DNA from 3 places in the Exiguobacterium sp. Leaf187 genome. Region 3 is predicted to be linked to each of the others. Evidence: a T-box and tRNA genes for the amino acid it is inferred to sense, from the RefSeq annotation. Region 3 holds a T-box; the other regions hold tRNA genes.

Region 1 (10,838 bases), on a different contig from region 3:
ATGATGCTGATCTCGATCGTGCGGTCGAATCTGCTGTCTACAGCAAGTTCTATCACCAAGGTCAAATTTGTATGTCGACGAACCGAATTCTCGTCGCTTCTTCGATACATGATGAATTCGTCGAAAAATACGTCGCTCGTGTAAAAGAGCTACAATACGGTGATCCATCACATGATCGGACACAAGTCGGACCACTCATCAACCAATCACAAGTTGAACGGATTCTTGAAGATCTCGAGAAAACAAAAGCTGCGGGTGCAACCGTTCGTGTCGGCGGCGAAGCAAAAGATAATGTCATCGCACCTACTGTCGTCACGGGTGTTACGAACGATATGCCACTTGCTAAAAATGAAATCTTTGGACCAGTTGCTGTCATCATCCCGTTCGATACGGATGAAGAGGCACTCGAAATCGCAAACTCACTTCCATACGGATTGAGTGGCGCTGTCCATGGTTCTTCTATCGAACGCGCGACTGCCTTTGCGCTTGAAGTCGAGACAGGTATGATTCACATCAACGACCAATCAGTCAATGATGAGCCGCATATGCCATTCGGCGGTGAAAAAGATTCAGGACTCGGTCGCTTTAACGGTGAATGGGTGCTTGAGGAATTCTCGACTGTCCAATGGTTGTCTGTCATGCACGATCGTCGTCAATACAAACCATTCTTTGAGTAATATAAGAGTAGGGTCTTCCCTACTCTACATACTTTTGTTAAGGAGTGATTTCATATGCCGTTATTACGATTCGACGTCATTGAAGGACGTTCAGAAGAAGAGTTAAAAACGTTACTCGACACCGCACACGATGCGATGGTCGAAGCATTTGATGTGCCGGAGCGCGATCGTTATCAAATCGTGCATACGCATAAAGCACATGAGATGGTCATTCAAGATACAGGACTTGGATTTGAACGGAGTAAAGATATCGTTCTTATTAGTGTGACGAGTAAAACGCGGACGGAAGAGAAAAAACAACGTCTCTACCACTTACTCGCCGAACGCTTACAAGCAAACTGCGGACTCGCACCGACTGATTTAATGGTGTCGATCGTCGAAAATGATGCAGCCGACTGGAGCTTCGGTCTTGGCGAAGCACAGTTTTTAACGGGTAAATTATGATCGTCTGTAAATAGAACAAAAAGGGACGTATGTTATCGGTAATATCCGGTAACACACTTCCCTTTTTTTATTCTTACTTCATTAAACAAAAGAGAACCTTCACATGACTTACTCCTTCGTTTCTTCCGCCTTCTCCTGCGGATTTTCCCGTTGCAGCGGTGCTTTCCAACTAAATTGATCAGGTTCTGGAACGAAATCGAGACCACCTGGATGAAACGGTTGGCACCGTAACAATCGACGCGTCGTCAAATAACTCCCTTTTACTGCACCATGACGTTCAATCGCCTCCATCCCGTAATGGGAGCATGTTGGATAAAATCGACATGTGGCTGGCTTCATGGGAGAGATGACTTTCTGATAAAAACGAATTCCTCCCATTAAGACACGTTTCATAACGTCCCTTCTTTCCTCTTTTTTTCTAGTGTAACGCATCTGTCCATCATTTTCAGATGTTCTGCCTTATACTAAAAGCAGATTTAAAAGAAGGATGTGTTGAGATGAAGGCATTAACTTTCCACGAATTTGGAGGTTCTGATGTATTACGCTTCGAAGACGTACCAACGCCAACAATCACTGAACAGGAAGTTCTGATTGAAATGAAAGCGATCGGTCTGAATTTTGCAGACATCTATCGCCGAAAAGGAAACTATCATTTAGAAGGTCAGCCTCCCTATATTTTAGGGTATGAAGGAGCTGGAATCATCACAGCGGTCGGTGCAGGCGTTTCAACATTCCATGTAGGTCAACGAGTTGCTTTTGCGGACGTTCCGCTTGCGAACGCTGAGTACGTCGCAGCACCCGTTGATAAATTGATTCCGCTTCCTGATGGTATCTCATACGAAACAGCAGCTTCTGTCTTATTACAAGGGTTAACAGCGCATTATTTAACTCGAGATAGCTATCATGTCCAACCGGGGGATACCGTCTTAGTTCATGCCGCTGCCGGTGGCGTTGGGCAGTTGTTGACACAGCTCATTCGGTTGCTTGGGGCAACTCCGATTGGATTAACGTCTTCTCCTGAGAAAGCACGGATTGCTAAAACTGCTGGCTGTGAATCTGTCTATTTATATTCAGAGAACTGGGTCGAGCACGTACTCGCACAAACTTCTGGTAAAGGGGTCGATGTCGTTTATGAGTCTATCGGTTCTACCTTAATGGATAGTTTCCATGTCACAAAAGTCCATGGAACAGTTGTCTTCTACGGTATGGCAGGCGGTGATCCTGCACCTGTTGATCCCCGCTTTTTGATGGATACGTCCAAAACATTGACGGGTGGTGATCTTTGGAACGTATTAACATCTTCTGAAGAACGCATCCGTAGATCCGGTGAATTATTTGATTGGATTCTATCTAATCATCTCACCCTGTCTTCGCCTACAACATTCAGATTATCTGATGGCAAAGCGGCACATGACTTTTTGGAAAGCCGACGCAGCACAGGAAAACTACTTTTGCTCCCTTAACTCGCTTTTTTCGAGACGACTCCCTGCGAGTCGTCTTTTTTATGTGAAATCAAGATTATCGATTGCTTTTTTTTAATGAAGAGAGTAAAGTAAACCTCATCAAAACCTAAAACTCAAATTAGTTTTGAGTTTTAGAAAGGGGATTTGTATTTATGTTTCGCTCAGAATGGAAGAAATTGAAGAGTCCGATGATGATCGTCGTCATTCTCGCCCTCATCCTCGTACCGTTTCTCTACAACTCCATCTTCTTATCTGCATTCTGGGACCCATACGGTCGTACAGAAGATATTAAGGTTGCTATCGTCAACGAAGACAAAGCAACGAAGTTTAAAGGAGAAAAAGTCGACATCGGGGATCAGTTCGTCGACAAACTCAAAAAAAATGATGATTTTGATTGGCAGTTCTTGTCTCAGGACAAAGCCGAAAAAGAACTACGCGACGGAAAAGTCTACATGACGGTTGTCATCCCGAAGAATTTCTCTAAAAATGCAACGACACTACTCGATGATCATCCAAAAAAGATTGAGTTGGAATATTACTTGAACCCAGCCAAAAACTACTCGGGCACACAAATTTCGAGTACGGCTGCCAAACAATTAAACGAAAAGATCCGTAAATCCGTGACAAAACAATACAGTAGTGCGATCTTCGGTGCGTTAAAGAAAATTGCAAACGGTATGGAAAAGGCATCGGACGGTTCTTCTAAACTAGAAGATGGCAACCACAAAACAGCGGATGGTGCTAAAACACTGGCTACGAACCTCGGAAAACTTGCGGATGGCAGTCTGACACTATCTGAAAAGCTCGGGGAAGCAAATCAAGGTTCAAAAAAACTCAGTGACGGTGTCACGACACTCGACGAAAAAACTGCTCTCTTCGCTCAAAAAACGGGTGAGTTGTCTTCTGGGTTGAACACGCTAGACGAAAATGGTGGTAAGTTGCAAGCCGGTGCCGCGCAACTAGAAGACGGAGCAACAAAACTCAGCGGTGGCTCGACACAAGTCCGTCAAGGGGCAGAGCAACTGGCTGCGGGTACGGCTCAGCTCAACGAAAAAATTCCTCAGTTGACGGACGGATTAAATCAACTGGACGAGAAAGCTCAGGCAGCTAATGCATTATTAAATCAATTGAATCAAGATGCTGCACAATCTAAACAAGATCTACGTGCGCGTCGAGAAGCGCTTGAAGCAAATGCCGCTCAACTAAAACAAGTTATTTCCGCTTCTGATCAATTATCAGATGAGGAGAAACAAACGTTACTTGGAACAATTGGAACGTTAGAAGAAAATATTAAAAGCCTCGCTGCGCAAGAAGGGGCAATCGATCAAAGTCTTGCTCAAGCAACCGAAGCGACGAAAAAAATCGGTCAACTTGCTGCTGGCGGTAAGCAAGTCGAGTCCGCCGTATCGCAACTGAACGCAGGTCAAGTAAAACTCGTCGACGGTGCGAAGCAAGTCGAATCTGGCGCACAACAATTAGCAAGCGGACAAAAGACATTCAATGAAAAACTCGGTCAATATACTGCAGGCGTGCATAAAGCGGCAACAGGCGGTACACAACTGGCTGACGGAGCTAATCAACTTTCAGATGGCACACACCAACTCCAAACAGGAGCTAGCGCGTTAACTAACGGGTTAGGTCAATTGGCATCTGGTTCAACTACGATTACAGACGGTATCGGTAAAACGACCGATGGGGCTTCAAAAATCGCGGATGCCAATATGAAACTTGAAGATGGGGCTAAAACGTTGAAGGACGAGCTTAGCAAAGGAGCTAAAGACGCCACTGTCAAGCCAACGAAAGAGCGGGACAATATGCTCGCAGAACCTGTCGTCTTAAAAGAACATGACTATTCGACGGTCAACAACTACGGTTCTGGTTTATCAGCTTACATCCTTAGTATCGCCTTATTCGCAGGTGCCTTGATGTTCTCGTCTGTCTACCAGATTCGTCCAGAACATGGTGAGAGTCTGACATGGCGCTTCCTTGTCGGTAAATTATCACTCATCTTACCGATCGGCGCATTACAAGGTGTCGCAGCGGCTACGGCCATCGTCTATGTTCTCGATTCTGATGTCGCGAGCGTTCCTGCACTCTACGGATTCGCCGCCTTAACAGGTATGACGTTCATCACGATTCTGTTCACGCTCGCGATGCTACTCGGTCGCGTCGGACAATTCCTTGCCTTCCTACTACTTCTGCTTCAAATCGGTGGTAGTGGCGGTACGTTCCCAGTCGAGATGACGCCAAGCTTCTTCCAAGCGATTCACGCCTTCTTACCAATGACGTATTCAGTCGGTGGATTCCGTGAAGCCCTTGGACTTGGTGTGACAGACACCCTCATCTCAAACAGTCAAGTCCTCGCGACCATCCTAGTCGTCGCGTTGCTCATCAGCTTCGTTGGAGGGCTCGGAGCCAAGCGGATTTTACTCTCAACGAAAGTGAGACGAAAACAACATGACACAGTCTGATAAAGAAATACTGATACTAGACTCAGCGATGGCTTGCTTTTCTGAACTCGGTTATAAAGGTACGACGATCGAGCGTGTCGCTCGACGCGCTCATGTCGGGAAACCGACCGTCTACCAACTGTTTGAAAGTAAACTCAATTTGTTCGAATCGCTCGTAACCCGTGTGCTGCAAGAGATGAAAGAAGAAGCAGAACGCGCTTACGTCGAACATGCGACGGTAGAAGAAAATAAGCAAGCAATGATCGATGCTATCGTCTATCATCAGCAACAACATTTGTTCATTCTTCAAATCATCGAAGAAACACGTAATCTTAAATTACAAGAAATGCAAGAATTACGGACACGTATTGAACGACATGTCGTCGAATATCTTAAAACGCTCCTTGAGACTCGCCTTGGACAAGATGATCGTGACGTACCAGTCGATGTCACAGCCTTTCTGATTTTCCGGACGTATATCGCATTGATTGCCGAATGGCCATCGATTGCGCATCCACTTGAGCTCGATACGATTCGTCGTGCCATGCTACGTATTTTATGAATCAAAAAACCGCCGGTCAGTGGATCGGCGGTTTTTCATATTCTCGATTCTTTTCTAAATTCCGTGCCGTTTGACTAGAAGTAACTGTTTTTTCATCCTTCAGTGTGCCAAACAACCAATCTCCCACCGGATTTGACACACCAAACCAGTAGTGTTCATTTTTGAAATGATGTAATAGATGCGTTCTTTTCATCCATTTTCCAAAGCGTGTTCTCGGTTTCAACGGAACGTGTGCCACGTAATGTTTCCATTCATACACAAGCAGCATGACGATCAATCCACTCGCGGCTGCCGCTGTCGAAACGACAGATTGCGTCAGAAAATAGGTCAGAGCAGCAAAGAAACCAAGATTCGGCAAGGAATACCAGACCGGTAAAAACAACAGATGCAGTTCATTCGGATGCGCATGATGATCGTAATGAAGTCGTTTCAACAATTTTCGTCCAAGCACATTTTTAGGCGGTGGTAAATGAAACAAAAAACGATGCGTCAAGTATTCACTGAAGCTAAATACGATCAGTCCAAGACAAAAGAATAATATAGTCGTCCAATGAAACGGCTGAGCAAGGACATAACTACTAACCGCAATCAGTAATACGAGCATGATCAAAATATCCGGAAACAGAAAAAAACGACGATAGATATTTAACATAGGTGCCTTCCCCTTTCTCTTTCGTTACAGCATATAATCGTACGTTCATCGATTCGTCACGTTTTTTACTTCAAGTCGTGTAATCATTCTCGCTCCCTCCCTTATACTAAATAGAGAATGGAGTGATGATCACTTTGAGTTTATCGACCGGAATCATCTTCGTGTTACTCGCCTATACACTCATGTCGCTTTACGACATGTGGCAGGTATACCGGATAACGAGCAAACTTTGGATGTTTGTATTATTTCTTGCAACATTAATCAGTCTCATCGTTGCCTTTTTTGTGGCCCCTGTCCTTGCGCTATTCTTTTACTGGTCACGCCATCCATTGAAACGAAACATCGGTATCGTGTTACTGATTGTCGTTTGTCTTATCTTAATCATGACAAAATTGTCGTCTTGATTGAATTCCTTCATGAATGTCTCATGAAGGTTTTTTCATGTCCTACTACCGAAGAAGAGTCGGCGCATCAACTCACGTTCCGGCATCTCCGTCGTTTTGAGAACGTCTAAAAATGGTCGATCATCATATGAAAGCTTCAGGATTTCTGAACGGACTTGGCCCTTCTCCCAATCGATGATTGCTACTGGAGCAATAGCTGTTTCCTGACATCCAAGTGCACCTGGATTAATAAAGAGCGTTTGCTCTGTCTCGACTTGTTGCGCTGGATGATGGTGACCGAAACCAATGATCCGCGCCTCACTTCCAGCAAACAGGACGGATAAGTTTTCTTTCGTTCCATCCACCGCTTGCTTTAACGGCTCTTCACCAATCTTCTTCGTCTGGTCGGCATAAGCATAGTGCGTCAGGTGCATCGTTTGCTCCTGATGCATGATATTTAAGACACGCGGTAAACGTTCCAAATACTTTTGATTTTCTTGCGTCAACGTATCCGCAATCCATTGATGGTGCTCTTTAGCATGGCGGTAACTATCGGGATAGTTCTCCCCATGGATTAAAGCAAGGACACATTCATCATGATTCCCAGAAATCGTTTGAATATCTGGTCGTTGCTTCAATAGATCAATGACTTCATTATGCTCTGGTCCAATGCCGACAAGATCACCGAGACAATAGACGGCATCGATCTCTGGTTGTTGATCAAGATAGGACAATACTGCACGTAATGCTGATGCATTACCATGAATATCTGTAAAAAGCATCACTTTCATGTAAACGCCTCCATTGTTGGTACATTAGGATTTCCCGATGATACCGTGAATTCCTGTCAGATTTCAGGAAAAAATAAATTGTCAGAAAATATTGATTATTAATCAAGAGCATGTTAGGCTTAGAAAAATTCACAGAGAGGGGCACGATCGAATGATTCCGACGCAACAGCCATTTAACCAAGTCGGCCGACTGATTATTCTATGCATGAGGGACTGAAAACTTTTCCGATGATGAAACGGAAATGATTTTTGGGCCCTTCTTTCGATGCATCGAATGAGGCGCCCGCACAGAATGAGTGGCGCCTATCCCAAAAACGGATAGGCTTTTTTCATGGCAAAAAATAGAGATAGATAGAGAGAGGATGACAACGTTGAAAGAATATGCGATGGATCGAATGGTAAAAGTATCAGCTGGAATGGCAAATGCCGTTCTTGTAACACTCGGTGTCGGACTCCTGATTGAGACACTCGGAAATCTTCTACATATCCAAATGCTACTGACGATTGGTGGTGTCGCAAAAGTACTACTCGCCCCTGCACTTGGTGCCGGTATTGCCTTTCAGCTCGGAGGAAATACACTTGTTCTGTTCAGCGCGATGATCGCAGCGACGATCGGTGGTGCCGCTCTTCAATCAACTGCTTCTGGACTCGTTCTTGTACCCGGTCAGCCGATCAGTGCGTTACTCGCAGCTGCCGTCGCTGTATACGTCGGAAAACGTATGACTGGAAAAACGAAATTTGACATGATGGTCATCCCGATGAGTGCTGTCCTTGCTGGCGGCGTGACTGGAATCGGTGCTGCTGCCGTCACGACACCACTCCTTACAAAATTCAGTGCCATGATCACAGCATCCGTTGAATCATCTCCAATCGCAACTTCTCTTGTCATCGCACTCATCTTTAGTGTCTTATTGATGTCTCCTGCTTCGTCCGCTGCACTCGCTATCGCTTTGCAACTTGATCCTGTAGCAAGTGCCGCTGCGCTGATTGGCTGTTCCGCTCAATTCGTCGGCTTCACGTTGATGGCATACCGTCAGACGGATCCAGGTGGTTTGATTGCTTCATTCTTTGTAACACCTAAAGTACAATTCCCGAATATCGTTAAAAATCCTCGTCTGGTCGTTGCACCGTTTCTCGCAGCGATGATTTCAGCTCCTGTCGCGACGCTTCTTCTCTCTTTGAAAGTACCGTACGAACTCGCAGGACTTGGATTAAATTCGATGATTGCCCCACTCAATATTTTCGTCAACCAAGGTCCTCAGGCGTTCCTCGTCTTCTTCTTGACTGGTGTCGTTCTACCTGGTGTCTTGACGCTCGTCTTCTATCGATTGACGACTGTCGCAGGGTGGACGAAGCGCGGCGATCTTCATCTTGAAATTCAATAAAACAATTTTACTTCCCTTCCAACTATTCCTGATTGATTTCGGGAATAGTTTTTTAACGCAAAAAAAAATCGTCCCTTCGAAAAGGAACGATTTCGGTATGATTCTGACTGGGCTCGAACCAGCGACCTCTACCCTGTCAAGGTAGCGCTCTCCCAGCTGAGCTACAGAATCATGCTGTGTTGTTACTGGGTATATTTTTATTATAGCAGCATATCGAAAAGTGTAAAGCCTTTTTCACAAAAAAAATTATCTTTTTCCAAAAAGATCTTTTTAAATAAAAACAGTTTTAAAGTTGCGGGTTCTATGAGTGTCCTCTACTATGTAAATAAGCACATACAAAAAGAAAGGAGCGTTCATATGAACTTTTTAACCCGATTTAGTTTGAAGAACTCGGTTGCTGTCTTCATCATTGCAATCCTATTGATTTTAGGAGGCGTGTATTCCTTCTCACAATTAAAAGTTGATCAGTTCCCGGAAATCGAGTTTCCTCAGATTTCAATCGAAGCGGTTTACCCTGGTGCATCACCTGACGATGTCGATAAACAAGTCGTCTCAAAGCTTGAAACTTCCCTTAAAGGAATTGAAGGGGCTACCAAGCTAACAAGTTCTTCTTATGAAAGTATCGGTATCTTAAACATCGAATTCCCGTTCGATACCGATATGGATAAGGTCGAACAACAAATCGATGCTGCCATCCAAGATGCGAATCTACCGGAGGAAGCAACGACGAAATTAAATCGTCTGTCCTTTGGATCGTTCCCGATCTATAATATCTCCTTCTTTAGCAAGGATGGTAAAGACATCGAAAAAATCCTTAAGGAAGACATCGAGCCTGAACTTAATAAGATTCCAGGCATCAACAGCGTGTCGGTTGGTGGCTATAAGGATGATCTCGTTCAAATCACCGTCGATAAGGAGAAAGCGACGGAAGCGGGTCTCTCGCTCTCAAGCATCAAGGAACAAATCAATGGAAAGTATGTCTCGTTCCCATCTGGTCAGCTACCAGAAAACGATTCGAAAATTCCGATTCGTGTTGAGGAAAAACTAGAAAATCTAGATAAACTAAAAAATCTACAATTAACACCTGCTACAGGTGCAGCTAGTTCATCAAGTAACGGTCAAACAGGTGGTTCATCTGCTGGCGGTCCACCACAAGGTGCAACGCAAGGACCACCAAGTACAACAGGTGGTGCAGCTGCAGATCAGGCGTCTGAACCTGTAGAGCCGATTCGCCTAGAGGATATCGCAAAAATCGAAGCCGTCTCACAACAAAGTGAAAAAACACGTTACGATTTAAAAGATTCCTTATCGATGGCAATCACGAAAAAACAAGATGCCAATACGGTCGAAATCGCAGATGAAGTCACGAAGATCCTCAATAAATATGACGACCAAGTCGACTATACGATTGGGATTGATTCAGCGAAGGATATCGAGGAGTCCGTTGCGACACTCGTCAAAGAAGGATTACTTGGTGCCCTCTTCGCATCACTCGCTGTACTCTTATTCTTGCGGAACATCCGCGCGACGATCATCGCCATCGTCTCGATTCCATTGTCATTACTCATCGCCGCTATCTTCTTGAACTGGCAAGATATCTCCCTGAACATCATGACACTTGGTGGGATGGCTGTTGCAGTCGGTCGTGTCGTCGATGATAGTATCGTTGTCATCGAGAACATCTTCCGGCGCGTCCGAAAATCCGAATCCGGTATGACGGATGAGATCATCGAACAATCGACAAAAGAGATTCTAAAAGCAATCACGTCATCAACGCTGACGACCGTCGTCGTCTTCCTGCCGATTGGATTTGTCGGTGGGATTACTGGTAAGTTCTTCTTACCGTTCGCTTTGACGATTATTTTCTCATTACTTGCTTCACTACTCGTTGCGATCACGATCGTACCGATTCTCGCGAAATTTGCCTTCAAGAAGGTACCAGCAGAAGAAAAAGAAGGCGCTCTCCAACGTTGGTATGGAAAGCTGATTGAAAAATCACTCTCGCACAAGGCGATCATCTTGGTCGTATCG
Region 2 (10,838 bases), on a different contig from region 3:
AAAAAAGCGGTGGGCGTTCTATCAAACGGAACATTCCATGCAGCCGACATCGTCGTCTCAAACCTTGAGGTCATCCCGACTTACGAACGGATCGTTCCGGAGAAAAAAGCCCGGAAACAGGCAAAAAAATTACAAGCGTCGTTTGCCCCTTCCGTTTCAGGTCTTGTCCTATTGCTCGGTGTAAATCGTGAGTATCGCGGGCTAGCGCATCATAATTTCTTTTTCTCAGAAAATCCAGAGCGTGAATTCGCCCAAATGTTCAAAGAAGGTACTCCTCCAGAGGATCCAACGATTTATGTCGGTGTCTCGTCAAAATCCGACGCTTCCCAAGCTCCTGAAGGGAAGGATAACTTATTCGTCTTGACACACGTTCCACCGCTAACACTTCAAAAAGGTGAGGTCGACTGGGATGCGTACCGCGAAGTCGTTCTCGATAAACTGGAGCGGATGGGACTTCATGGACTTCGGGAATCGATCGAGTTTGAATATCGCTTTACCCCAGAGGATTTGAAAGAATTATACGGTCCAAACGGTGGATCGATTTATGGTGTCGCAGCCGATCGGAAGAAAAATGGTGGATTCAAGATTCCATCGAAGAGTGACTTGTACGAAGGACTTTATTTCGTTGGTGGGTCGACACATCCAGGCGGCGGTGTACCAATGGTCACCTTGTCCGGTCAATTAACAGCTGATTTGATCCGAAAACATGAAGGTGCTGTTCCTACGCCTTAAGATTTCTCCAATTACAAAAGAGACGGAAACTGATTCACTCATCAGTTCCGTCTCTTTTTTTACTTTGTATTCGTCAAAAGTGGTACGACATGAATGTCCGCCTTTTCTCCTAATCTCACATCCATTCGACATACGGCTGGCATTGGTAAGGATTTCCAAAATGCGTAATCAAACGTCGAATCAAATGTTTCTAAGAGTAACACCATGATGTTTCCGTGTGTTCCAAGAACGACTATTTCGTCAGGATGCTTCTCCACTAGTTCGTCGATGAATGGCCGAATGCGTTGCGACGCTTCGTTGTTCGTTTCGCCTCCATACGGATTTTCATTCGGATGTTGCCATACATATGTGACCGCTGCTTGAAAATCGTCAAGCTCTCCCGGTGCTAACAATCGCTCTCGTAGTTCCTCTACCTCAATGATTGGTTGTTGACGTGCCTCCGCAAGCGGTGCAATCGTCTCGATCGCCCGTTGATACGGGCTGCTGTAGAACCTGTCGATTGGAATTTCTTGAAACGTTTCAAGTAAACGTATCGCATCTGCTCGTCCTTTATCGGAAAGTGGCCGTTTCCGTTCATCTGGTGAATATGTCGAGTGTGCGTGCCGTACGAAATAGAGTGTCGTCATGTTTTGATTTTCCCCTTTATTGGTGTGTCCATCGGTATCCGATTCCGCGAACTGTTTCGAGATGCTGTTCAATCGGAAAACCGCAAACACGTAGTTTTTCTCTTAAATGTCTGATATGCGAGTCGATCGTCCGCTCGTCTACAGACGCTTCCGCTCCCCATAACATCGTCGTTAGTTGATCGCGTGTCCAAACACGTCGTGGAGAATCTAAAAATACACCTAACAACTCAAACTCCGTCTTCGTTAACGAAATCTTTTGTTGGAGGTAACTACAACGATAGCTTTCCCGGTCATAGGATAGACCATCATACTGTTGCTGTAATAAAACTTCCATTCGCCCGATCAGTTCCCCTTCTTGAATCGGTTTTGATATGTAATCATTCGCTCCTACTTCTCGTGTCCGAATGATGTCTTCCCGCTGATTCCGAGCCGTAACCATCAAGATTGGGATGTTAGAGTGTTCTCGAATGAGACGACAACATGTCCAGCCATCCATATCCGGCATCATGACATCTAGTAAAATCAGGTCGAATACGTGCTGACGGCAGAGATCAAGAGCTTGTTGCGCAGAATCCACAAGCTGACACGTGTACCCATACGGCTGAATATACAGTTTGAGCAGTTCAAGCATTCTTGGTTCATCATCTACGATCAATACATGCGGCATTTTATTTCTCCTTCCACTGCAGTGTCACTTGTGTTCCATGTCCAAGCTGACTCTTGATGTTCAATTCTGCTCCATGTGTCTGAGCAATTGCTTCAACGATGGAGAGTCCGATTCCAGTTCCTCCATGTTTTCGAGAACGAGATGCTTCCGTTCGGTAGAGCCGTTTCGTTACATGAGGTAAAGATTCTGCAGCGATCCCTTCTCCTGTATCTTCGATTTGAATGAAAGCCCCTACTGCGTTGACACCATAACGAACGATAATTTTTCCCGACGTCGTATGTCGCCGTGCATTTTCAACGATATTCACGATCATCTGGCGGAGCTGCTGAGCGTCACCCATCACTTCTATTCGCTCACCTTCTATCTCGAACGAAACATTTTCTTGTTCGATGTCCAGGCGCATCAATCGTATCACTTGATGAATCAAGTCTTCGACATCGACAGGTTTTCGTTCCATCATAAAAGCATTCGCATCAATGCGTGCTAACCAAAATAATTGCTCAATCCATTCATTCATTTGCTGACTTTCTTCTCGAATGATCGTAACGTAGCGTTGTTGCTCATCCGGCGTCAACGTTTGACGTTCGAGAATGTCCGCGTATCCCTTTATATATGTCAATGGTGTTCGTAGTTCATGAGATACGCTTGCTAAAAATTCGGATCGTTCCCGATTCAAAAAATCGAGATCTTGTTTTAATTGCTGAATCGAACGCGCCAATTGTCCCAGTTCGTCTTGTCGATCAATCGGCAACGCTCCATCTTCCCCATCTAATAGACGTGCCGTCGCTTTTTCCATTTGAACCAGCGGACGAGAGATGAGTCGGGTCGTCCAAATGCTTGCCGCACCTGCTAATAAAAGTGCGAGCAGACCCACTTGGAAAAACTGCTGTTTCAACGGATTAAGTACGTGATCCACGATTGCTTTAGAAGCGAACATGAAGACATGACCCTGATGTTTCCCGTCGATGGTGATGGGACTGTCCGTCATTAAAAAGTCACGCATCGTCACGATTTTTCCTTGTTGACGGTAATCGAAATCCGTATGCTCTAGCACACTTTTCATCTCATTCGACAAAGGTCGTGACGCTTCGAGTCGTTTTCCATCTGCATCAGTGATCACTACAGTAAACGATGAATCTGCTTCCATCATGCTGACATGGCGCATCGTCGTTTGGTCATAGGAATCGACAAGGACATCACGATGGGTATTTCCTCGGTTCAGTAAACCGTCCACTACTTCCTGCGTTCGTGTTTGAGACAACTGATAATACAACGTCCCAAACAACACACTGCCACAAATTAAAAATGCCGCAAGCACGATCCCTCCGACCGAGTATGAAATACGACGCATGACGATTCCTCCTTTTCCTCTCCACTTTTAGTATAGCTAAAAAAAACGCGATCGACGCAGACAAACAAAACTGTCACCTCATCTGCACACGATTTGCACATACGCTGGGTATAGTAAAAAAGACTAGTGAATTCAGGAGGGTTTTATTATGAAAAAATCATTGACGTTAACCGCACTGGCTCTTAGTTCTACGCTTTGGCTCGGTGCATGCGGATCCGCTTCAAATGACGAAGGAAGCAATAGCGACTCACACGACATGTCTCATGGAGATATGATGCATTCGAGTGATGGAAAGATACCGTCTGGTCTAAAGGAAGCCAGTGATCCGACCTATCCGAAAGGAAGCAACGTCACGTTGACGACGAATCATATGGATGGAATGAACGGAGCTAAAGCAACGATTGCGGGAGCTTATGATACCGTCGTCTATGCGATTAGTTACAAACCGACTACTGGTGGAAAGATAGTGAAAAATCATAAATGGGTCATTCAGGAAGAACTCGATCCCGTTCCAACTAAGCCACTGCAAGTTGGTGATGAAGCGACTGTCAAAGCGGATCATATGAAGGGTATGGATGGAGCTAAAGCGACGATTGACGAAGTAAAAGAAACGACGGTTTATATGGTGAACTATGAACCAACGGACGGTGGAGAGATGGTGAAAAATCATAAATGGGTCACAGAGGATGAGATAAAGAAATAATAAAAAAAAGCCCGCTTTTCCTTTAAAGGAGAAGCGGGCTTTCGGTATGATTCTGACTGGGCTCGAACCAGCGACCTCTACCCTGTCAAGGTAGCGCTCTCCCAGCTGAGCTACAGAATCATGTTTGCAGTACGTTATGTACTTGCTAGGACATGTATTAATATATCAAGAAACTAAAAGGCTGACAAGTCTTTTTCTGAAAAAAAATAAAAAAATTTAAAATGGGGGAATCCACCCCGCTTCCCCCATTTTGAATGACTTACAGGAAGGTTGATACTCGATCAATCGGTAAACGTAGTGCCGGACGTTTTTTCGCATCTTCAACCGCTTTTCCGACAGCAATCAGCATGACTGGTACATACCGTGACTCGGTGATGAACGTTTCCGCAAAACGTTGATGATCAAATCCACCCATTGCGAGTGTTGATAATCCACGCGCTTCTGCCGCAAGCATCAATTGCATCGCAGCAAGGCTCGCATTCGACATAGCCGCGTCGCGTCCATACGCCTCACTTTGATAAGCGCCTTCTACCTGTGCCTTGATCGAATCAAACAGATCCTCTGTCATGCCACCTGCTTCCACTGCTGGACCGTACACTGGATTGTAGTTTCGATTAGCTTGAACATCACCTAAGATCGCAATGACTGCTGAAGCCGAAGTGATAGCCGGCTGATTGTATGCGATCGATGCAAGCTGCTGCTTCGCTTCTTCCGAATGAAAGACCGTGAAATGCCAGTGTTGCAAATTCCAAGCACTCGGCGCGGCTGTCGTCCATTCTAATAGTTCTTCTACTTCCTGTTTTGAAAGCTTGAACGTTTCGTCGTAATGACGAACGGAACGTCTTTCTGTTAAGACACGCATTGTATCAAGTGTTGCCTGTGTCATGTGTAAATCCCCCTTATCATTATCAGATTACTTAGATATCGTAGCATGTCTTATTTTCATTGTCCTCTATCAATACTTCAAACGAATCTACTGTTATAAAACAATAGTTGACATTCAACTTCTGTACTAATACAATAAAATCAAGAAAAAAGATCATTGCGTTTACTTTGAAGGAGGAAAAACACATGGAACAACCCCTTTACCAAGAAGCATCTGCTGCATTCTATCGTGAGCTTCCCGTCAAGACGTGTGCCCATTGCGGAAAAGAGATGGATGAACAATGTGAATCCTATCAAACGGAATGCGATGAGTGTGCTGTAACAGAACACTAAATAATACATGAAACAATCACTTACTTAGTGGTTGTTTTTTTATTTCTTTTAAACTCTTTCTAAATAAATCAATATTTTTTAGAAAAATCGATTTTCCGTCATCTTTTTGTCATCTGTTTGTTACAAAAGAAACAGTCAGAATGTTACATTATCTGTATATGATATTTTTGACAAAAGGAGCGACAGACAACGATGGATCCATTTACCTCAAGCCACGCTAGCGAACTCGGTCCACGACCGCGTACAAAAAAAAGAAAGTTTTTCCCTCGGTTTTTCTTACTTCTCACACTGGTCTTTCTCGGAGTTGGGGGATATGTCGCTTTCCGATATGTTTTTACTCCTGAACAACATTCCATTACGACAGGTAAATCCATTATTGAAGTGCCTGTCGTCAATATGGAAAAAGCACGCGTGGAAAAATGGAATGGTGTGACGAAAAAAGTCGCTTATTTAACATTCGAGGATGGTCCATCCGCATTAACACCGGACTTACTTCGAACATTGGATCAACTTCAGACTCGTGCCACTTTCTTTTATCTCGGAACACAAGTAGATGCTTTTCCACAAGAAGTCAAAGCTGCTGCTAAAGCTGGACACTATATCGGATTACACGGGGAAACACACGATTACGATACATTGTACGAAAAAGGAAAGTATGTCTCAGAGATGCAAAGTGTTCAGAAGAAAATCCATGAGTTGACGAAGCTAACACCACATTTGACACGACCACCTTATGGCTCTGATCCAGGCATCACAAAAAAAATGGCATCTGCCATTCATTCAGCAGACTTCCGTGTGTGGGACTGGTCGATCGATTCAATGGACTGGTATTACAAAGATAGTGCAAAAGAAGTCGCGAATACAGTCATTCGGCGAGCAGAGCGTCCGTTTGAAATCATTCTCTTACATGAACAACCACAAGCCATCAAAGCACTTCCAGCCATTGTTGCCGGACTTCAGAAAAAAGGCTATCAATTCGCGATTTATGATGAAGATTTCCATATTCCGTACAACTTCGCGCAACACTCGAATTTATAAGGAGTTACTATCCAGATGAAAAAAACATTCGTAGCAGTACTGTTCCTGTCGAGCTTTGGACTCGCTGCCTGTTCCAACGATTCACCAACCTCTCTTCATGAACAGCTAGAGCAACAAGTCAAAGGTGAAGAGAAAGCATTCACGCTAGCTGATCAACGTGCTCGTAAGGACGAAATTTCAGTTAATACGTATCAAGCCGTTCTTGATGCAGGTGCTGAAGAAATCAAACGCTCTCAAAATGAACGAGAGGAATTAGAAGCCTTAAATGACGAACGGCTTGCTTTATTGAAACAAGAAGAAACGTTACGTAAAGAAACGTACGCTGAACTTGATCTTGAAGAATTGCAGGATGCTGTCAACCAACTTGATGGTAAAGCAAAAACAGAAGGAACTGCCTTAGTGACAATCATCAAGGAACGCCAGCAGACGTTTCAAACGTTCTCGAAAACGTATCGACAAGCGATGGACGCCGAAAAGAAAGTGCTTTCACGCTTGACGAAAAAACCGGATTTCGTTAAGATTGATGAGTCAACAGCGGATTTAAATCGTTTAACACGGAAAGCTACCGCGTCATTAAAGAAGTGGAATACGCTGACCGTTCAGTATAATCAAACGAAAACCCGGCTGTATCGTTTGCTCGACACATCAACTCAATAAATCACACAGGTTGCAACCAAACCCTGTCCAAAAAACCTGGACAAGGCCCCGTTGCAACCTTTTTTGTGTGGTTTTTATTAAAAATGGAGGGAATTTATTCATGCATCGTTCAAAAGCAACCTTATTCGTTCTGATTGGCGCTATCAGTTATGGTGTCCTCTCAACGATCGTCAAACTCGCTTATGCCGCTGGATTTAACTCAGCAGCCGTTTCAGGTAGTCAATTTTTCTTCGGCTGGCTGATGATTTTCGGACTTGCCTTATTTACGAAAAATCTTCGTCTCGATCTCAAAACAGCTGGTCTTCTCATGCTGATCGGTATCTCAAGTGGTACAACTGGTTATCTGTACTATCAAAGTCTTCAAACCGTATCCGCATCCGTTGCGATTATTCTCTTATTCCAATTTACTTGGATCGGAGTCATCATCGATGCGCTCGCATTCAGACGCTTACCATCTCGCGCACACTTCTTGTCTGCGATTCTATTGATTGGTGGAGCCATTCTTGCGAGTGCCGCTTACTCGAGTCCACTCGACCTGCGTGGAACATTATTCGGTCTTGGAGCGGCTGTCAGCTTCTCGATTTTCTTACTCGCCAGCGGACGCATCGCCAATCATTTACCCGTCATCAAGAAAAGTTTTTACATGATGACAGGTGGTCTTGCTTTCGTCATGACGATGTATCCACCGACAACGTTCTTGTCCTCTGCGAACTTCGAAAATGGACTTCTGTTATACGCGATTCCGCTCGGTCTGTTCGCATTGATTTTACCACCGCTCTTATTTGCTGCTGGCGCGCCTCATCTCTCCCCAGCCAGCGTTTCTTTACTTGGAGCGGCTGAACTACCGACAGCAGTCATCTGTTCCGTCTTAATTTTAGGAGAACATCTGATGAGTTCCCAATGGATCGGGATCGTCATCATCTTGATCGGAATCTTTTATCCAATTTATCGCTCAAGCAAAACAGCATCTGTTGCGAACGTACAGCAAAACGACCTTTCCTGAGCTCAGGAAAGGTCGTTTTCTTTACTTCTGTCGTTTCATCGCATCCGCAACGAATTCGACGTCCGTACCAATGATGATTTGAACGCTAGTTGCCCCCATCTTCATGACACCTTTTGCTCCAGCCGCTTTAATCGCTGCTTCGTCAATGATGTTTGGATCTTTGACTTGAAGACGTAAACGTGTCGCACAATTGTCAATCGACGTGACATTTTCTGTTCCTTTTAGTCCCGCAAAGATGCGTGCTGCTTGTTGCTCATATTTATCGTCTGAATCTGTCAAAACGACTCCCGTGTCTGTGACGAGCGATTCATCTTCACGACCTGGTGTCTTCAGATCAAATTTCGTGATCATGAAGTAGAACAGGAAGTAGTAGACGACCGCGAACGCGAGACCAACCGGGATGAGAAGCAATGGTTTTGTGGCAATACCGAAGTTCAAGGCATAATCAATGAAACCAGCCGAGAAGGAGAAGCCATGTAAAATACCGAGTAAGTTGACGATGGCCATCGATAGACCTGTTAAAACCGCATGAATGACATATAAAACAGGTGATAAGAACATGAACGAGAACTCGATTGGTTCCGTGATCCCTGTCAAGAAGGACGTCAATCCAAGACCAATCATCGCTCCAGCAACTGCTTTTCGATTTTCTTTACGCGCAGCCATGACGATCGCAAAAGCTGCAGCCGGTAAGGCGAACATCATGATTGGGAAGAAGCCCGCTTGATAAATCCCAGCTGTCGGATCTCCAGCGAAGAAGCGCGCGATGTCACCGTTCGCGACCGTACCATCTGCTTTTTCATATGAACCGAAGACGAACCAGAAAATATTATTTAAGACGTGGTGTAAGCCGACAGGAATCAAGAGACGGTTAAAGAATCCAAACAGAGCAGCGCCTCCTGCACCAAGACCAACCATCCATTCACCAGCACCGTTGATGCCTTGCTCAATAAACGGCCAGACATAACCAAAGATGAAAGCAAGTACGAGCATGACCGCTGATGTAATGATTGGAACGAAACGACGACCTCCGAAGAACGCCAACCAATCCGGTAACTTAATGTTATAGAACCGATTGTATAGAAGTCCTGCGACGATACCCGCGATGATTCCACCGAATACCGCCATATTAACGGTCGAACCGAGTGTCGCCTGATTCGCGATCGAACCAAGTGTCGCTCCGTCGACCTTAGTCGAGGAATCATTGACGATCGCCGCGATCGCATCATACTTCGCCTGAATCTGTGCGCTGGAATAATCCTTGTTCATCGAGTCGACGCCATTCTTTAAGACGAGATACCCGATGGCCCCGGCAAGACCCGCTGCCCCGCTCGCATCGATCGATAGACCAATCGCGACACCAATGGCAAAGATTAATGGCAGGTTATCAAAAATAGCCCCTCCTGCTGCTACCATCAACGGAATATCTAACATATCCGCTGAACCTAATCGGAGTACGATTCCGGCAGCCGGTAATACTGCGATTGGTAACATCAAGGCTTTACCAATACGTTGTAGAAACTGCAACATACCTTTCACCCTTTCTTGAATAAACGATAATGACAGAACAATGTAAACGCTTTTACGTTTTTTATTATTCCACATAAACATCTAAATGACTAGACCTTTATACAAATTATTCATTATCTTTTTTTATTGATATAAAAATTCATTATAGCAGACGCTAAAAACCGGACTAGAGTCATTCTCCAGTCCGGTTTTTCTATTTAATTTCAACGGTCTTAGCGGCGATTTGTATCTTCAAAATTTTGTTGGACGTTACCGACTGTTTTCTTCGCCTCGCCTTTTACTTGATCTTTTTTACCTTCGCGCTCTGTCGATTTATCGCCTGTTGCTTTCCCAAGCGCTTCTTTTGCTTTACCCGCTACTTTATCGACGAGACCATCTACTTTTTTATTGAGACCACTGTTGTTTGACATAACCATTACCCCCATTTAAAAGTTTTTTTTGCGATAGTTGTCTGTTCCCTTGTCACTGATTTTCAAACGTTTCCTGTATCAAAACCGACACTTACCTAAACAAAAACAACAGTGAACGTCCTGTCCACTGTTGTTTAATCTAAAGCTATTCTTTTTACTGGGCGACGGAAACACCTAATACTTGTTCAATCCGTTCGAACGCCCAATCCAACTCTTCTTTTGTGATGACGAGCGGTGGTGCAAAACGAATGACTGTCTCATGTGTTTCTTTACAGAGCAAGCCTTTTTCCTTCAACGCTTCGCAATATGGTCGCGCTGCTTCTGTTAATTCAACACCAATGAATAATCCACGTCCACGTACTTCTTTAATCATCGGGTTGTTGATTTGTTTTAATTTCTCCATGAAGTACGTACCGAGTTCGAGTGAACGTTCCGGTAACTTTTCGTCTTCTAATACTTCAAGTGAAGCAATCGAGACGGCACAAGCGAGTGGATTTCCACCGAACGTCGAGCCGTGTGATCCTGGATTGAAGACGGAAAGGACATCTTTATTCGCAGCCACACATGAGATCGGGAATACACCACCACCCAGTGCTTTACCGAGGATATACATATCTGGCGTCACTTCGTCCCAATCAGAGGCGAACCATTTGCCAGAACGGCCTAGTCCAGATTGAATCTCATCCGATACGAGCAGAACATTCTGCGCACGACAAACTTCTTGCGCATCTTTTAAGAAACCATCGTAAGGAATTAAGATGCCTGCTTCGCCTTGAATTGGTTCCAAGATGAATGCCGCTGTATTCTCAGTGATCGCCTGTTTTAATGCCTCAAGATCGCCGTATGGAATTGTCTTGATTCCAGGAAGAAGCGGTCCAAATCCCCGTTGGTATTCTGCTTCCG
Region 3 (10,838 bases):
TACAACGGATGGGTTGGTCTGAAGACGTCGTCTCGGAATATCTCTCGACAGATGACATGATTCCAGCCGTCGGTCAAGGAATCCTCGGTATCGAATGTCGCGAACATGACCAAGAAGTACGTGACCTTCTGCACCTGATCCATGATCAGATGACGGAAAAAGTAGCTTACGCCGAGCGCGCTTTCTTAGCAGCGATCGAAGGTAGCTGTCACGTTCCGGTCGGTGGATTCGCAACGATCAACGAAGACATGTCAACGACACTCGTCGGATTCATTGGATCCGTCGATGGAGAGCAAATCCTACTCGAGCGCGAATCAGGTCTTGACCCGATGCAACTCGGTCAAGATGTTGCCGAACGTCTGCTTGCTTCGGGCGGTCGTGAGATTCTCGCGACACTTCCGGATGACTTGTAAGCAGGTACTCTTCACGGGCAGCCGACCACCGACGACCGAGCAGATGGCGCGACTGCGCGCCGTCGCGATCGAGTCAGTGCATTATCCTGTCATTGAAACGCGACCGGTTTCGTTTAAGTTACCGAAGGGAATGGATTGGCTCATCGTGACGAGTCCGAATGGTGTCCACCGGATTGCTGATGCGTTGCCTGAATTAGCAGAAACGCGTATCGCGGTCGTCGGACGAAAGACGGCAGACGCACTTGCGAAGTACGGTCGAACAGCAGACTTCTGTCCGTCGACCTTTACAGGAGACGCACTCGTCGCAGAACTCGGACCACACTTGTCTGACGGCGATCATATCGTCTTTGCACGAGGGAACCGATCGCGGCAAGCACCGGTCGATCAGTTACGAAACCTGAATCGATATACGGTCGAAGATATCATCACGTATGAAACCGTCACCCGTCGGCTACCTGAAGCACTTGTCAGAACTGCCGCCTATATTGGACTGCAGAGTCCTTCCGCTGTCGAAGCGATTGCGCCGTTAGCCCCACAGACGACGTTCATCGTCATTGGGACGATTACGGAGCAAGCAGCAAAAGCAGCCGGACTTCAACCGATCCATGTCGCCCGTGAATTCACGGTGGACGGCATGATTGATCGTATCATTGAGGAGGAATCAGCATGAACACATTAGAATACGCACGTCACCGTCGTTTACGTCATACCGCATCACTCCGGTCACTCGTCCGCGAGAATCAGTTGCATAAATCAGATTTGATTTATCCGATTTTTGTCGCTGAAGGCGAAGACATTAAACGCGAAGTCAGTTCGATGCCTGGCGTCTTCAACTTATCACTCGATCATCTGACGGCTGAGATTGAAGAAGTCGTCGCACTCGGAATCGAATCTGTCATTTTATTCGGTGTCCCGCACGACCACTTGAAAGACGAGCAAGGATCAGGTGCGTTTCACGATCACGGGATCGTTCAAGAAGCGACACGTCTCGTCAAGAAGGTTGCCCCGCAGCTAACGGTCATCGCCGACACATGCTTATGTGAATATACGTCGACAGGTCATTGTGGAATCGTCGCCGACGGTACGGTCGATAATGATGCGTCATTACCGCTTCACGTCAAGACAGCAATCTCACAAGCCCGAGCAGGTGCCGACGTCATCGCGCCATCATCGATGATGGACGGATTCGTCGCAGCGATTCGTCAAGGATTAGACGAGAACGGCTTCAGCCACATTCCGGTCATGAGCTACGGTGTTAAATATGCGTCTGCTTATTACGGTCCATTCCGTGATGCAGCGAACTCGGCACCGGGAGAAGGCGACCGGAAAGGTTATCAAATGGACCCGGCAAACCGTCGCGAAGCGTTCCGCGAAGCAACAGCGGACGTCGATCAAGGAGCTGACTTCATGATCGTTAAACCTGCACTTGCGTTCATGGATATCATTCGCGATGTGCGCGAGCGAATCGATCTACCAATTGTCGCATATAACGTATCGGGTGAGTATGCAATGGTCAAAGCCGCTGCCTTGAACGGCTGGATCGATGAAGAACGAATCGTCCTTGAGACGATGCTTGGCTTTAAACGAGCAGGCGCTGATTTAATCATCACCTATTTCGCAAAAGACATTTGTCGTTACCTGGAGGGGTCGAAATGAGCTTAATTAACCAGAACTCAAAATCAAAAGAAGCATTCGAGCGGGCACTCCCGCTCATGCCGGGTGGTGTCAACAGTCCGGTCCGTGCTTATAAATCGGTCGGGATGACACCGATTTTCGCAGATCATGCGAAAGGATCGAAGCTCTATGATATCGACGGAAAAGAATATATCGATTATGTCTTGTCATGGGGACCAATGATTCTCGGTCATGCCGATCCAATCGTCACGTCAGCAATTCAAGAACAAGCAACGCGTGGCTGGAGCTACGGGACACCAACGGAAATCGAATCAGCGATGGCGGAAGTCGTCATCAGTCGTGTGCCGTCGGTCGAAGTCGTCCGGATGGTCAACTCAGGGACTGAAGCGACGATGGCTGCCCTTCGTCTCGCACGTGGCTACACAGGTCGGACGAAAATCTTGAAGTTCGAAGGCTGTTACCATGGTCACGGTGACTCGCTCTTGATCAAAGCAGGTTCAGGTGTCGCGACACTCGGATTACCAGATTCACCAGGCGTTCCGGCGCAAATCGCGAGCATGACGCTGACAGTTCCGTACAATGATTTGGACGCTGTCCGGATCGCGTTCGAAAAACATGGCGACGATATCGCCGGTGTCATCGTCGAACCGGCTGCTGGGAACATGGGCTTCGTGCCACCAGAACCAGGATTCCTCGAAGGCTTACGGGAAATCACGTCAGAAAACGGCGCTTTACTGATCTTTGACGAAGTCATGACCGGTTTCCGTGTCGGATTCCACTGTGCCCAAGGACATTTCGGTGTCACACCGGATATCACGTGTCTCGGTAAAGTCATCGGCGGCGGAATGCCAGTTGGTGCTTACGGTGGACGTCGTGACATCATGGAGCAGATCGCACCACAAGGTCCAATCTATCAAGCAGGTACGTTATCCGGGAACCCACTCGCGATGGCAGCAGGTCTAGCGACATTGACACAATTGAAACCAGAACACTATGCAGAGTTCGACCGGAAAGCGAGCCGTTTGTCAGAAGGCTACCTGAACGCTGCGGCGAAGTATAACATTCCGTTGACGACGAACCGTGCAGGCGCGATGTTCGGTGTCTTCTTCACGGATGAGCGCGTCACGAACTTCGAAAAAGCGAAAACATCGAATCTTGAGATGTTCCGTTCGTATTATCAAAAGATGGCGGCGCGTGGTGTCTTCTTACCACCGTCACAATTCGAAGGTCTCTTCCTGTCAATCGCCCACACGGACGAAGACATCGAGCGGACGATCGAAGCCGTCGAATTGACGTTCCAAGAACTCCAAGTTGAATTTGGTCGTTAAGCAGTTCTTGACGATTGCTTGAACTCTCGGCTAAAATAAGTAAAGAAGAAAATGGCAACAGCGATGACGGGAAGAGTAGTCCTGTATTCGTACCGGTGTAGAGAACACATCCTTGGCTGAAAGATGTGACGGGCGAACAGGAGGAAGGTCACCCCACGAGCTGGTATCGTGAGTCTTACGAGCGATATCCGTCCTCCACACGTTACGTGGCTCGAGGGCATCCGATTGTGGATGAACTAAGGTGGTACCGCGGAAAAAAGCAACGGCTTTCTTTCGTCCTTAGCATAGGACGAGAGAAGCCGTTTTTATTATGGACAAAAAGGGAGCGATCAGGATGCAGGAATTATCAATGCCAACGAAGTATGATCCGCAGGCAACGGAAGAAAAATGGTACGACTTTTGGGTGAAAGGTGACTATTTCAAAGCCGATCAGGATCCAGAAAAAGAGCCGTACACGATCGTCATTCCACCACCGAACGTCACAGGTAAATTGCACCTTGGTCACGCGTGGGACACAACGTTACAAGACATGCTGACACGGATGAAGCGGATGCAAGGATTCGACGTTCTTTACCTACCAGGAATGGACCATGCCGGTATCGCGACGCAAGCAAAAGTCGAACAAAAACTGCGGGCAGAAGGACAATCACGTCTTGAAATGGGTCGCGAGAAATTCCTCGAGCAATCATGGGCATGGAAAGAAGAATACGCGTCAACGATCCGTGCACAATGGGCAAAACTTGGTCTCGGACTCGATTATTCGCGTGAACGCTTCACGCTTGACGAAGGATTGTCAGAAGCGGTTCAAGAAGTCTTCGTGAAACTTTACGAAAAAGGCTTAATCTACCGCGGCGAATACATCGTTAACTGGGACCCAGCGACGAAAACAGCGATCTCGGATATCGAAGTCATCTACAAGGATATCGAAGGTGCGTTCTATCACTTCAGCTATCCACTAACGGACGGTTCAGGTCACGTTGAACTAGCGACGACACGTCCTGAGACGATGCTCGGTGATACAGCGATCGCCGTGAACCCGAAGGATGAGCGTTATGCTCACCTCGTCGGAAAAACAATCACGTTACCAATCGTTGGTCGCGAGATTCCGATTGTTGCCGATGACTATGTCGACATGGAGTTCGGTACAGGTGTCGTTAAGATCACACCAGCGCACGACCCGAACGACTTCGAAGTCGGTAACCGTCACGAGTTACCACGTGTCCTCGTCATGAATGAAGATGGAACGATGAACGAGAACGCAGGGAAATACGAAGGTATGGATCGCTTCGAATGCCGGAAACAAATCGTTGAAGATTTAAAAGCAGAAGGTGTTCTAATCAAAATCGAACCACACTTGCACTCTGTCGGTCACTCGGAGCGTTCAGACGCGATCGTTGAGCCGTATCTTTCACTCCAATGGTTCGTCAAAATGGAACCACTCGCGCAAAAAGCACTCGAGGAACAACAAGGACCAGACAAGGTCAACTTCGTTCCACAACGCTTTGAGAACACGTATGTGCGCTGGATGGAAAACATCCGTGACTGGTGTGTCAGCCGTCAACTCTGGTGGGGACACCGGATTCCGGCTTGGTACCATAAAGAAACAGGCGAAGTATACGTTGGCAAGGAAGTACCAGCCGATATCGAGAACTGGGAGCAAGACAACGATGTTCTTGATACGTGGTTCTCTTCAGCGCTTTGGCCGTTCTCAACGATGGGATGGCCGAACACGGACGCAGCGGATTATCAAAAATACTTCCCGACATCGACACTCGTTACGGGTTATGACATCATCGCTTTCTGGGTATCACGGATGATCTTCCAATCGTATGAATTTACAGGACAACGTCCATTCCAAGACGTCTTGATCCACGGATTGATTCGTGATTCGGAAGGACGCAAGATGTCGAAATCACTCGGGAACGGAATCGACCCGATGGATGTCATCGAGAAGTATGGTGCCGATTCTCTTCGTTGGTTCTTAACGACAGGATCAACACCAGGCAACGACCTCCGCTTCTACTGGGAAAAGATCGAAGCGACATGGAATTTCTCGAACAAATTGTGGAACGCAAGCCGTTTTGCCTTAATGAACATGGATGGTCTAACGTTTGATCAGATCGATTTGACAGGCGAGAAGTCACTCGCAGATAAATGGATCCTGACACGCCTACAGACGACGATTGACGACGTAACGCGTTTATCTGACAAATACGAGTTTGGTGAAGCGGGACGTATTCTCTATCACTTCATTTGGGAAGACTTCTGTAACTGGTACATCGAGATGGCGAAGTTACCGCTCAACGGGGAAGATGAAGCAGCAAAACAGACGACGCGTTCGGTTCTTGCCTATACGCTCGATCGGATCATGCGTCTGATGCACCCGTTCATGCCGTTCATCACGGAAGAGATCTGGCAACACTTACCGCATGAAGGCGAGACGATCACACGTGCTGCATGGCCAACACGTGAAGCGTCACTCGACTTCCCGGAAGCCGTTCCAGCATTCGAAGCGGTTCAGAACGTCATCCGTTCGGTTCGTAACATCCGCGCGGAAGTGAACGCACCGATGTCGAAACAGATCCAACTGTTCATCTCGACGAATGACGCACGTGTTCAAGACGACCTGTCGTCAAACAGCTCGTACTTGCAAAAGTTCACGAACGCATCTGAACTTCGAATCGAAGAACAGATGCCAGCACCAGAAAAAGCAATGAGTGCGATCGTAACGGGAGCAGAATTGTTCATCCCACTCGCGGACTTGATCAACATCGAGGAAGAAATCGCGCGCTTGAATAAAGAACTCGTCAAGTATACGAAAGAAGTCGAACGGGTCGAGAAAAAACTCAACAACCCTGGCTTCGTTGGCAAAGCACCGGCACATGTTATTGATGAAGAAAAGGCGAAGGCACTTGATTATACGGAAAAACGTCAAGCTGTCGAAGCACGCATCAACGAACTCTCACACTAATTACAGCAGTGGCTCAAGTTTCCTTGAGCCACTTTTTTTAAAGGAGCGAACAACATGAGGACGCGAGAAGATGTATTGGATTGGTTATCGAGCTTACTAGCATTTGGCGTCAAACCAGGTCTTGAACGGATGCAGGCGATGTTACTGGAATTACAGATTGACCCGGACGCGATTCCGACGATTCATGTCGCTGGCACGAACGGGAAAGGATCGACGGTTGCGTTCTTACGTGAGATGGGAATTGCGGAAGGATTACGCATCGGGACGTTCACGTCACCGTATATCATTCAGTTCGAGGAACGGATTATGTTGAACGGGGTACCGATCGCAGAAGATGATCTCGTCGCCGCTGCGATCGCTGTTCAAGCTGCCATCCAGCATATCGATCCGGCACTCGGTACGGTCACTGAGTTCGAGGCATTAACGGGACTTGCTTTCTATTATTTTAATCAGATTCGTCCCGATTTCGTCATTTATGAAGTCGGACTCGGTGGATTGTATGATTCGACGAACGTCTTCAAGAAGCCGGTCGCAGCGATCATCACGTCGATCGGGCACGATCATCAAGCGATTCTCGGAGATACGCTCCAAGAGATTGCTTTACAGAAGTTCGGGATCATCAAACAAGGGACACCGGTCATCGCCGGAAAACTGCAGGAAGAGCTGACGGTACCGTTAATGGCGTATTGCGGTGACCGAAATGCGACGTTGAAATGGAGTCAGGAAGCAATCATCCGTTACCGTCTGAAAGAGACAGGAACTTGGGCGACATATGATGGGATTCCGGAGACGCGCTTAGGTCTCGAAGGTCATCATCAAGTCCATAATGCGGCGAATGCCGTCGTCTGTGCGCGACGACTTGGATGGTCGAAAGCGGCGATCCGAAAAGGGCTACGGGAGGCAAAACATCCGGGACGGTTTGAGATCATCTCACGCAAACCACGGATCATTCTCGATGGTGCGCATAATCCGGAAGGGATCACGGCACTTGTTGAACGGTTAAAAGAGGAATCAAAACCGGTGACGTTGCTCTGTTCGATTTTACGTGACAAAGACCGGACAGCGATGCTAGCGCAGTTACGTAGCATTACACCGGATATTTACGAGACGACGTTTGATTTCCCACGAGCTCGGACGCGAGAGGAGTTGCAGCAAGAGGGCGCGAACGTAACGACGGTCAAAGCATTCTTAGGTCACTTAAGCGCAAATCGAACATATGTCGTGACGGGATCACTCTATTTCATCAGTGAAGTGCGTCAAATGTACACAAACTCTTTTACAAAATAGGGAAAATGCGATTTCGCTCGTTATAATGAAATTGGGGAAGTATAGTCCCGGATTTCAAAGACATGATGAGGAGACGATGAGCGATGAGACAGTGGGTCCGTTTGTTAGTAGCAAGCTTACTGATTTTTTCAAGCTTTACGTATATACATGAACCGCATTCAAAAGCGGCGACAGGCGAGAAGTTTAAGATTTTAGAGATTCGTGATGATTGGTCGGCGACGAACCGGATTGATCCGGGAACGACAATCACGTCGTTATCATTGTTAAAAGAGTTGAATACCAGTCAATACGAAATCAAGATGATGACGGTCAAAGAGTTGAATGCGTCTCGTTTCTCACTTGATGGTGCATTTGATGCGATCGTCTTTGATCCATCTATTTTTACAGGAACAGACCGTTATTCGATTACAGTATCTGATTCGAAATCCAAACAGCATAATACCAGTAACATCGAAAATGATATTACGAAGTTAAAAGCGAATGAAATTTTGAAGAATTACATTCAAAAAGGATTACCCGTCTTTTTACACGCTGATGTGTTAACACATGCAACGAGTAATTTCACTTCGATTTTTAAGCCAAGCATGACGTCTGGTGCTGCGATTGCCTATACGGATTCAAAACAGGTCGTCTCCCGATTACAATCCGAAAAAATTGAACGACCTCGTTTAAGCAAAGTAGCGGTTTCGCAGGCTGGTCAATCGTTAACATCGGTGGATAAAGCAGCACCGGCTTCACCAGATAAACCAATTGATTTTAATTTTACGCTTGATCAAACTACGGCTAATACACGCGTTCAATTGTATATTGATTTCAATAGTAATGACCAGTTTGAGGAATCCGAAAAGGTCGATGAAAAACCAGCGACGATTTCTGGCTCCTTGTCCTATCAATTTGATGCACCGAGTTATACAGGACCACGGAACTGGATGATTAAAGTCGTAAGTGAAGATGGACTTTCGGATTATAAGATCGGTAGCTTCTTAATGAAGGATCAGGTAGCCCAAGCGAAGATTTTACAAGTCACGCGTTCGGGATCAACCGGCTCTATTAATGGATTCATGTCGGGTACATTGTTGAAACAAGACGGATTATATGACTTTAATGTCGAAGTATTATCTGCAACAACATTCAACTCGGACTTTCAAAAGAAAAATTTAAATACAAATTATGACATGTTGATTTTCGGGTTTCAAGATTCATATGGTGCTGCTGCACTAAGCGATCCTGCATCGAATGCAATCCTTGATTTTACGAATACTGGTCAAGGATTGATGTTGACACACGACACGATTTTCAGACCAGCTCAAACCGATAAACCTGAATTATTCTGGGAAACGAAATTTGCTGATCTTGCTGGTCAAAAGAACTTTACGAATATGGGATACGGGGCGCAACGACCATCAGGGCAGGCAGTCAAACAAAATGCCGGAGTCATGACTTCTTATCCATTTGCTTTGGCAGATACAGTAGCGATAGCAACGACCCACAATCAATACTTCGGCTTGGATCTTGAGCAACCGGACCTTATTCCGTGGTATAACATCCGTGAAAAAGATCTGAATACCTCGAACCAGGCTGCAGGTCGAACGATTGGGGACGCACGCAACCACTACTATATGTACACAAAAGGGAACGTTACGTATTCTGGAGCAGGACACACAACAAAATTTGATCAACAACAAGAAAAAGAATTGTTCTCGAATACGATGTATCGTGCTTTCATCGGTGCGAACCACAAGCCATTAATCAAGAATATCTTGCCAACGGACAAATCGAGCTATCTTGAGAATGAGCCGTTGACGATCTCGTATCAAGTCAACGACTATGATCTGCAAGACCGTGAGCTAAAGACACGGATCTATATTGATAATGAGAAAGTCTTTGAAAACAATAAGTTGAAGAATAACTCGTTCGTCAGTCAATCCTTCGAATCAAAATTAAAAGGTAAAACAAGTGTTACGATTCGAATCGAAGCAGAGGATCAGCGGGGAGCTAAGGCAATCGAGACACGGACCGTTCAAGTTGTTCGACCTGCTGTTTCTGCTCCTTTCGTATTATCTCGTTCTATTGATCCGGCTACTATTCCTAATGGTGAGACGGCTGAAATTTCATATACCATTAAAACAACACCTATGAAGCAACAAGAAGCTATTGGGGAGAATGGCTATATCAAAGGGAAATTTTCTGTGACGATGGAAAATATACTGTTCAATGAAAAATTACCGAGTAATTTAGAAGTGGTTTCAACTAGTGGGTTAAAGGATGCTATTATTTCTGGACAGTCTATAAAAGGCTACGCACCAAACATTGAATACGATGAAGCACTTGACGGCATTTACCAAGGGCAGTGGGTAGCTAAACAATCAGAAATAACATTTAAAGTAAAAGTAAAAGCTAAAGAATCTGCGGGCATTTACACGCTCGATAAAAAAGATAATGTGCTAACATCAACTAAAAATGTCTATAAAAATGAAACAAATCGTTCAGATAAACTAACGACAGTAAATAATGATCCACAAGCATTTCCGACACTTGGCTACGCATTGACACCGGCATTTGCGACAAGTGCGAAGATTCCATCCGTCAAGATGGATATCACGACACCATCGTATAAAGTCTTGCCAGAAATTAATCCGACAGGTAGCCAATACGGAACGTTGAAATGGTCGATCGTCGATCCGACGATTGCCTCAATCGATGAAGCAGGAGTCATTAAACCGAAAAAAGTCGGTACGACACAAATCAAATTAGTCGTTCCTGTAGGTAATGGAAAAGAACTCACGACGACATCTGATCTCGTGATCAATGATGTATTTGGTGGACTGATTGTAAGAAACGTACCGGATACACTGTACGTTGGTGAAACGAAATCCATGACGGGACTCGCTTCGATGATTTCAGGAAACGAGACACCGATTCAATGGATCATCACGAATGATTCGCATGTCAAAACGAATGGTTTATCGAAAAACACATTAGATTTGACCGGGAAAACACCTGGAACGATCACAGTTAAAGCTGTCGTTCCGGCAGAAGCAGGAAGTTCGACATACCTTGCCCAGTCTACGACCTATACAATTCAAGTGAAGCTACCGGAACTTTCGGTCGCCCCAAGTAATCTTGAACTCTGGGTCGGATCAACACAAGATGTGACGGCAACATTCAAACCGAATTACCCGTTACCATTTACGACGTCTACGT

Evidence for each region. The T-box of region 3 lies ahead of ASF99_RS10705 (valine--tRNA ligase). A T-box ahead of a tRNA ligase gene usually reads a tRNA of that ligase, here a tRNA-Val.
Region 1: it has a tRNA-Val gene. The T-box ahead of ASF99_RS10705 (valine--tRNA ligase) is inferred to sense a tRNA for this amino acid. The anticodon was not compared.
Region 2: it has a tRNA-Val gene. The T-box ahead of ASF99_RS10705 (valine--tRNA ligase) is inferred to sense a tRNA for this amino acid. The anticodon was not compared.

The regions. Positions count from the first base shown of each region.
Region 1 covers NZ_LMPR01000004.1:82,733-93,570, reverse strand. Annotated here, with positions in the region: gene ASF99_RS01350 (aldehyde dehydrogenase family protein) at 1-677, shown strand, start outside; gene ASF99_RS01345 (tautomerase family protein) at 732-1,121, shown strand; gene yidD (membrane protein insertion efficiency factor YidD) at 1,230-1,514, opposite strand; gene ASF99_RS01335 (quinone oxidoreductase family protein) at 1,619-2,584, shown strand; gene ASF99_RS01330 (YhgE/Pip domain-containing protein) at 2,737-5,055, shown strand; gene ASF99_RS01325 (TetR/AcrR family transcriptional regulator) at 5,042-5,596, shown strand; gene ASF99_RS01320 (sterol desaturase family protein) at 5,613-6,248, opposite strand; gene ASF99_RS01315 (hypothetical protein) at 6,374-6,652, shown strand; gene ASF99_RS01310 (metallophosphoesterase family protein) at 6,688-7,422, opposite strand; gene ASF99_RS01305 (PTS transporter subunit IIC) at 7,785-8,807, shown strand; tRNA gene ASF99_RS01300 (tRNA-Val) at 8,906-8,978, opposite strand; gene ASF99_RS01295 (efflux RND transporter permease subunit) at 9,165-10,838, shown strand, end outside.
Region 2 covers NZ_LMPR01000004.1:67,461-78,298, reverse strand. Annotated here, with positions in the region: gene ASF99_RS01275 (phytoene desaturase family protein) at 1-732, shown strand, start outside; gene ASF99_RS01270 (histidine phosphatase family protein) at 792-1,358, opposite strand; gene ASF99_RS01265 (response regulator transcription factor) at 1,375-2,025, opposite strand; gene ASF99_RS01260 (HAMP domain-containing sensor histidine kinase) at 2,027-3,376, opposite strand; gene ASF99_RS01255 (YdhK family protein) at 3,525-4,079, shown strand; tRNA gene ASF99_RS01250 (tRNA-Val) at 4,127-4,199, opposite strand; gene ASF99_RS01245 (nitroreductase family protein) at 4,339-4,965, opposite strand; gene yhfH (protein YhfH) at 5,151-5,297, shown strand; gene ASF99_RS01240 (polysaccharide deacetylase family protein) at 5,709-6,335, shown strand; gene ASF99_RS01235 (YkyA family protein) at 6,351-6,992, shown strand; gene ASF99_RS01230 (EamA family transporter) at 7,093-7,995, shown strand; gene nagE (N-acetylglucosamine-specific PTS transporter subunit IIBC) at 8,017-9,525, opposite strand; gene ASF99_RS01220 (CsbD family protein) at 9,738-9,935, opposite strand; gene ASF99_RS01215 (ornithine--oxo-acid transaminase) at 10,090-10,838, opposite strand, start outside.
Region 3 covers NZ_LMPR01000009.1:1,228,881-1,239,718, reverse strand. Annotated here, with positions in the region: gene hemC (hydroxymethylbilane synthase) at 1-413, shown strand, start outside; gene ASF99_RS10720 (uroporphyrinogen-III synthase) at 403-1,083, shown strand; gene hemB (porphobilinogen synthase) at 1,080-2,069, shown strand; gene hemL (glutamate-1-semialdehyde 2,1-aminomutase) at 2,066-3,376, shown strand; T-box leader at 3,431-3,660, shown strand; gene ASF99_RS10705 (valine--tRNA ligase) at 3,711-6,347, shown strand; gene ASF99_RS10700 (bifunctional folylpolyglutamate synthase/dihydrofolate synthase) at 6,402-7,634, shown strand; gene ASF99_RS10695 (DUF5057 domain-containing protein) at 7,718-10,838, shown strand, end outside.